One region of the Comamonas brasiliensis genome, then DNA from elsewhere that is predicted to be linked to it. Evidence: predicted binding sites of a transcription regulator. Region 1 holds the regulator's gene; the other holds the start of a gene.
The links. Region 1 encodes FNR, which switches genes on or off when oxygen is low (the NO sensors DNR and NnrR bind a similar motif). Its sites were predicted from a motif close to TTGATNNNNATCAA; they were not measured.
Positions count from the first base shown of each region.

Region 2: DJFAAGMI_RS11925 (DASS family sodium-coupled anion symporter) is a predicted target of FNR. The motif match lies at 1,665-1,678, and genes of this name have one in related genera.

Region 1 covers NZ_JAANES010000001.1:728,711-732,120, forward strand. Annotated here, with positions in the region: gene ccoG (cytochrome c oxidase accessory protein CcoG) at 1-224, shown strand, start outside; gene DJFAAGMI_RS03285 (FixH family protein) at 340-645, shown strand; gene DJFAAGMI_RS03290 (hypothetical protein) at 1,018-1,281, shown strand; gene fnr (fumarate/nitrate reduction transcriptional regulator Fnr) at 1,447-2,169, opposite strand; gene hemN (oxygen-independent coproporphyrinogen III oxidase) at 2,439-3,410, shown strand, end outside.
Region 2 covers NZ_JAANES010000002.1:776,395-779,804, forward strand. Annotated here, with positions in the region: gene DJFAAGMI_RS11925 (DASS family sodium-coupled anion symporter) at 1-1,505, opposite strand, end outside; gene DJFAAGMI_RS11930 (hypothetical protein) at 1,774-2,091, shown strand; tRNA gene DJFAAGMI_RS11935 (tRNA-Met) at 2,174-2,250, opposite strand; gene rplQ (50S ribosomal protein L17) at 2,291-2,674, opposite strand; gene DJFAAGMI_RS11945 (DNA-directed RNA polymerase subunit alpha) at 2,811-3,410, opposite strand, start outside.

The DNA of each region.
Region 1 (3,410 bases):
AGCAGCGCTATCGCATCAGCGCCACGGGGCTGGATCAGCTGGAAGTAGTATCCGAGCAGGAAGTCTCGGTAGGTCCGGCCGAGACGCGCGGCATTGCGGTGCGCCTGCAGATCCCCTATGGCTCGGCTGCCTCCGGCTCGCACCCCGTGCATTTCAATGTGGATGCGCTGACGGCTGGGGCCGGACGCATCTCCGAAAAATCCGTGTTCCTGGTGCCGCGCTAGGCCTGCGGCATGCATCGCGACAGCCACGCAAGGGCATCGCGAATCAGCAACAATTGATGCTGCCCGATTGCAGGTTTGCAATTGGGCAGCCAGATTTCTGAAAAGAGGTTTAACCATGTCGGCAGCACAAGCCAAGGCCCTGCAAAAGGCCAAGATCATCCACCCCGAGGACGGCAAGCCCTGGTGGAAGTTTGCCCATGTCTGGCTCGTCATCGCCGGTCCCGCCGTGGTGGTGGTCGCGGGCATCGTGACCGCCTATATCGCCATGAGCAAGCCGGATCCAGTGATCGACCCCGACTACTATCGTCACGGCATTGAGATCAACCAGCGCCTCACCGAGAGCGAAAAAAGCCTGGCGCCAGCAGTGACGGGGCGCAACCATGCCGCGACGCCGGCCAAGGACCATCCGCTGGATCGCTGACCGAGATTTCAACGCATCCCAAGGCCGCTTCCGCGGCCTTTTTTTGCGGCCCTGGTTGCAGGCTTTTCTGTAGCCGGTGGGCCGTGACGGCGTTCTATGTCTTGGTCGACCGAAGAGTCGGGAGGGCCCCTGCAGTTCTCGGAAGCCGGCAAGGGATGGGCGGGTGGAGTTCAATAACAGGAGCGCATAGCGCTTTGTCACAGGCTATTTCAGATAGATATAGACCCAAAATCGATACACATAAAGCGCTGGAAGCTCTTTAAATAATAGCGGTCCAGGGTTTCCCATCTGAGTGCATGCCCTTGGTATGGCTGGGAAGGTCATGGCAATTGTGCAAAATAGGTTCAAACCCACAGGCCAAGGAGAATCGCGATGGATGCTCGACGCTGGATGTGGATTGTCTGGCCGGCTTTTCTGGCCGCGGCAATCATGGAAATGGTGGTGTTTGCCTTTGTGGACCCGCTGGACATGCACTGGCTGGGCTCGCCTCTGGAATGGTCGCGCAATGGCATTTACACCCTGGCCTTTTTTGCCTTCTGGGCGGTCACCGTGTTCAGCGGACTCATGACCGTCATGCTGGGGCGTTCGGCCAGCGATATGAACCAGGGCATAGTCTCGGAGCCTCTGGTCGAGTAAGGCGCTGCACACAGGACCGCAGTTTCGAACAGGTGGCGGCTTCGGATGGAGGGGCTGGCCGCTCGCTGTGCCGGCGGCCTTGGCGGTGGAAACTCCAGGCAGGTGTTCGCCGTCATCAAAAAAGCCCGCTGTCTGCGGGCTTCGTCTTGAGGGCTGCTGTCGAAGTCAGTCCTGGCATTGCTGGCTGTTGACGATGCGCCTGAGCGCCTCGGTATCCAGAATGCGCAGATGGCGCTGTCGGACTTCGATGATGCCTTCCTCGGCGAACTTGGAGAAGGTGCGACTCACGGTCTCCAGCTTGAGGCCCAGATAGCTGCCGATTTCTTCACGCGTCATGCGCAGCACCAGCTCCGACTTCGAAAAGCCGCGTGCCGACAGACGCTGCACCAGGTTCAGCACAAAGGCCGCCAGACGCTCTTCGGCGCGCATGCTGCCCAGCAGCAGCATCACGCCATGCTCGCGCACGATTTCGCGGCTCATGACCTTGTGCACATGATTTTGCAGTGCCGTGACTTCGCGCGAGAGCTGCTCGAGCTTGTCGAAAGGCATGATGCAGACTTCGGCATCTTCCAGCGCCACGGCATCGCAGGTGTGGTGGTCGTTGACGATACCGTCCAGACCGATGATCTCGCCGGCCATCTGAAAGCCAGTGACCTGGTCGCGACCGTCTTCGGTGGCCACGCTGGTCTTGAAGAAGCCGGTGCGAATGGCGTACAGCGAGGTGAACTCCTCGCCGTTGCGAAACAGCAGCCCGCCCCGTTTGACCTTGCGGCGCGTGGCCACAATTTCGTCAATACGCTCCATTTGTTCATCGTCCAGGCCCATGGGCATGCACAGTTCACGCAGATTGCAGTTGGAGCAGGATGCTTTGATGGTCTGAAGATTCATGGGCTTTTCAGCAACGGCACAGACAGACTTGGAATGGAGAGTCGCGCCGGTCATTGACCTCGTAGTTAGTGATGAGTTGGATCAAATTGTCGCAGTACTTGCCTTGCGCTCTCTTGATATTCATCAAGGACAGTTGGATTGCCTTGGGGCACATTGTTTGCATTCATTCAAAAACATGTGCTTCTGCCCATTATGGGCATGATTTCCAGGATCTGATTTTCTTTGAAATCTGCTCAATGTGGAGTGTGGGCGCACCCTAACTTTCAGTTATGACCGCAGTCACGCCCGAGTTGCTGAGCCGCTTTGATATTCCCGGCCCGCGCTACACATCATTTCCAACAGCCGACCGTTTTGTTGAGGCTTTTGGTGCAGACGACTATATCCTGGCATTGAAACAGCGCAAGACGCATTCGAGCTCACGTGCCTTGCCTTTGTCCGTTTATGTGCATGTGCCATTTTGCGAGTCGCTTTGCTATTACTGCGCCTGCAACAAGATCGTGACCAAGCATCATGAGAAGGCTGCCGAATATCTGGATTATCTGGGCCGTGAACTGGCCATGCATACCGAGCATTGCGGCAAAGGCCAGCTGGTAAGCCAGTTGCATCTGGGAGGCGGCACGCCGACCTTCTTCAGCGATGCCGAATTGCAGCAGTTGATGCTTCTGATGCGTGAGCATTTCAAGCTCGATCTAGCCGGCGAGTATTCCATTGAGGTCGATCCGCGTACCGTGAGCAACGAGAGGTTGAAGACACTCAAGGACATGGGCTTCAATCGCCTGAGCTTTGGCGTGCAGGATTTTGACCCAGCGGTGCAGAAAGCGGTGCACCGGGAGCAGCCAGCCGAGCAAGTCTTTGAGCTGGTGGCCGAGGCCCGCCGTCTGGGCTTTGTCTCCATCAATGTGGACCTGATTTACGGCCTGCCCAAGCAGACATCCGAGTCTTTTGCGCGAACGCTGGCCCAGGTCAATGAGTTGCGTCCCGACCGCATTGCTCTGTATGCCTATGCGCATCTGCCCGAGCGCTTCAAGCCGCAAAGGCGTATTGCATCGGCTGACTTGCCCATGGGACAGGAGAAGCTGAACATGCTCTCCGGCGCAATTGATGCCTTCATGAATGGCGGCTATGTCTATGTGGGCATGGATCACTTTGCGCTGCCCGATGACTCTCTGGCCATCGCCAAGCGTCAGGGGCGCCTGCATCGCAACTTCCAGGGCTACAGCACCCAGCCCGACTGCGACCTG
Region 2 (3,410 bases), on a different contig from region 1:
CACCACAGCCCCAGCAGCTTCCACCAGGCGCTGCCGACGACAGCGAAGATCATCAGCTCCAGCACGCACATCGCGGCCCCCACGCGCCACCAGACGCCCAGAGTCACATAGCCGCTGCCGAAGATAATGGGCGAGGTGCCGGTCGCGTAATGCGTCAGCGTCATCATGATGGCCGAGCCGGCCGTCATCATCAGCATGAAGGGGACGACATAGTCGGCCGGGATCAGCTGCGCACCCACGGTCAGAAAGGCCAGCATCATGGCGCTGATATGAGCCGTGGTGCTGGCAAACAGATAGTGCGAGAAGACGAAGACACCCACCAGAATCGCGGCCACGGGCAGCCAGTCCAGGCCGCTGGCGACGATGGCATTCTTCAAGCCCTCGGCAAACCAGGCGACCACCCCTAGCTTGTTGAGCTGCTCGGCCAGCATGACCAGGGCACCAAACCAGATCAGGGTATCCCAGGCGCTTTTTTCGGACAGCACATCATCCCAGTCGATGGTGCCCGTGATGATCAAGGCGAACAGACCGAGAAAAGCCACCACGGTCGGGTCCAGCGTGAAGGCCGGACCGAAGAGCATCTGCGGCACATTCGCCCACAGCAACAGCATCATGCCGAAGGTCCCGAGCATCACCCGCTCCTTGCCCGACAGCGGGCCCATACGGACCATCTCGGCACGAGCGTATTCCACGGCATTGGGCGTAGCCTTGAGCTCGGGAGGCGACAGCAGATAGACCGCCAGCGGCATCAGCAGCAGACACAACAGGCCTGGCAGCAGCATGTAAAGCGCCCAGCTTGTCCAGCTCAGATGCAGGGACTGGCCCGTGGCCTTGGCCACCAGGTCCACAACCAGAGGATTGGGCGCCGTAGCGGTCAGGAACATGGCCGAGGTGATCGGGTTGGAGTGGTAGTTGACCAGTGCCAGATAGGTCCCTACCTTGCCTTGCGTTCCCTTGGCCGGGTCCGACTCAAAGGCATTGGCAATGGACTTCATGATCGGATGCACGATGCCGCCGCCGCGCGCCGTGTTGCTTGGCGTGAACGGGGCCAGCACCAGCTCGCAGATCGCAAGTCCGTAACCGATGCCTATGGTGCGCTTGCCCATCAGCGCAATGAACAGCAGGCCGATGCGGTTGCCGAGCCCCGTCTTCTTGAGGCCGCGCGAGATCAGAACCGCCACCACGATCAGCCAGATCAAGGGGTTTGCAAAGCTGCTCAGCGCATCCGTGATCGCGCCCTTGGATGAGCTGGAAGTGACCTGAGACAGCGACACGATGACAATCGCCATCAGAGCCATCACGCCTATGGGCATGACCTTGAGAATGATCGCCACGATAGTCGTCAGAAAGATGGCCACCAGCTGCCATGCCTTGCTATCCAGCCCAGCCGGCACCGGCGTCAGCAGCAGACCGATCAGCACCAGGGTGGCAACCAGTGCAGGCACCAGCCGAAACGGCACGGCCGCTTTGAGGTAGCGGAACATCGAGACGATTTTCTCGAACATACAAGTCCTTTTCTTTACCTGCAGCGCATCGAGACACCATACCTCAGCTCGGAGAAATCCAGTAGACACGGACGGGCATTGGTGCTCAGGTCGCAGACTGGCATCATGATGCAGTGCCGCACGGCCTCGCCCCCAGGCCGACGTTCACCTTGTCGGCATTTGATCGGCATCAAGACTTATGGAAGCAAAACCGACGGCCAGGCCCGCGGTATGCCAGCATCCGGGGCTGGGACATATGTCCATGGATTGAGCAGGAGAGCCACCCTACATGCCAGCGAACCGATTCTTGCCCGATGAATGGGAAAACCGCCTTGAGGAAATAGACTTGGAGATCCTGCATCAGGCAGCTATCTGCAAGATCCGGCTGCTTGAGCCCGGTGCCGTGGAGCGCGTGCTGGCCAACGATGTAGGCATCTGCGGGGCCGCGCATGAGACGGCATTCCGGACCTTGCGCGGTCTGCTCTATCTGCATTACACCGAGGTGCTGCATATCAGCGAGGTGCTCAGCCCGGAAATCGCCCAGGTGATCGCCGACCGCGTACGCGAGCACCTGCGCCGTCGCTCAGGCACGCAGTCGGGGGTATGACGAGTCAAGGCGGGTGCCGCCTTTTGGTCCATGGAGAAAATGGACAAAAAAAGGCCACGACATTGTCGTGACCTTTTCAATTTGGTTGCGCGAGAAGGATTTGAACCTCCGACCTTTGGGTTATGAGCCCAACGAGCTACCAGACTGCTCCATCGCGCGGTATTTCCAATTATAGCAGGCTTTGCAGCCTGCTCGAGGCTTATTCAGCTGCTGCAGCGACTTCTTCAGCGCGCTCAACCAGTTCCACATAGGCCATGGGAGCGTTGTCGCCCACGCGGAAGCCCATCTTCAGGATACGTGTGTAGCCGCCGGGACGCTGAGCGTTGCGGGGACCCAGCACGTTGAACAGCTTGGTCACGCTGTCGCGGTCGCGCAGACGGTCAAAAGCCAGACGGCGGTTAGCCACGGTGTCAACCTTGGCCAGAGTGATCATGGGCTCGATGACGCGACGCAGTTCCTTGGCCTTGGGGACCGTGGTCTTGATGGCTTCGTGCTCGATCAGCGAGTTCATCATGTTCTGCAGCATTGCCTTGCGGTGTGCAGAAGTGCGGTTCAGTTTGCGGAGGCCGTTGCCGTGACGCATGGTGCTTTTCCTTTGCTCCCCGTTTTTATCCGGAGATCTTTATTAAATTAAATCAGGCAGCCGTATCAGGTACTGCCCGAGGCACTTGGACTTTGCCAAAACCATTCGATTTCAGCAAAGTCCTCTATTGTAGCGATTAACGCTTTTCCAGGCCAGCTGGTGGCCAGTTTTCGAGCTTCATGCCCAGCGTCAGACCGCGGGAAGCCAGAACTTCCTTGATCTCGTTGAGCGACTTACGACCCAGGTTGGGAGTCTTGAGCAGCTCGTTTTCGGTACGCTGGATGAGGTCACCGATGTAGTAAATGTTCTCTGCCTTGAGGCAGTTGGCAGAACGCACGGTGAGCTCGAGCTCGTCCACAGGACGCAGCAGGATGGGATCGAACGAGGTGGCAGCACCGCGGCCACCGGCAGGAGCGTCGAACACGCTGGCGATATCGCCACCGTCGAGCTGGGCAAACACTGCCAGCTGTTCCACCAGGATCTTGGCGGATGCGCGCACTGCGTCTTCAGCGGTGATGGCACCGTTGGTTTCGATTTCCAGAACCAGCTTGTCCAGATCGGTACGCTGTTCCACACGTGCGGATTCGACAGCGTAGCTCACGCGCTTGACGGGCGAGAACGAAGCGTCGAGCACGATACGGCCGATCGACTTGGTCGATTCGTCACCGTAGCGGCGCACGTTGCCGGGCACATAGCCGCGGCCCTTTTCCACCTTGATCTGCATGTCCAGCTTGCC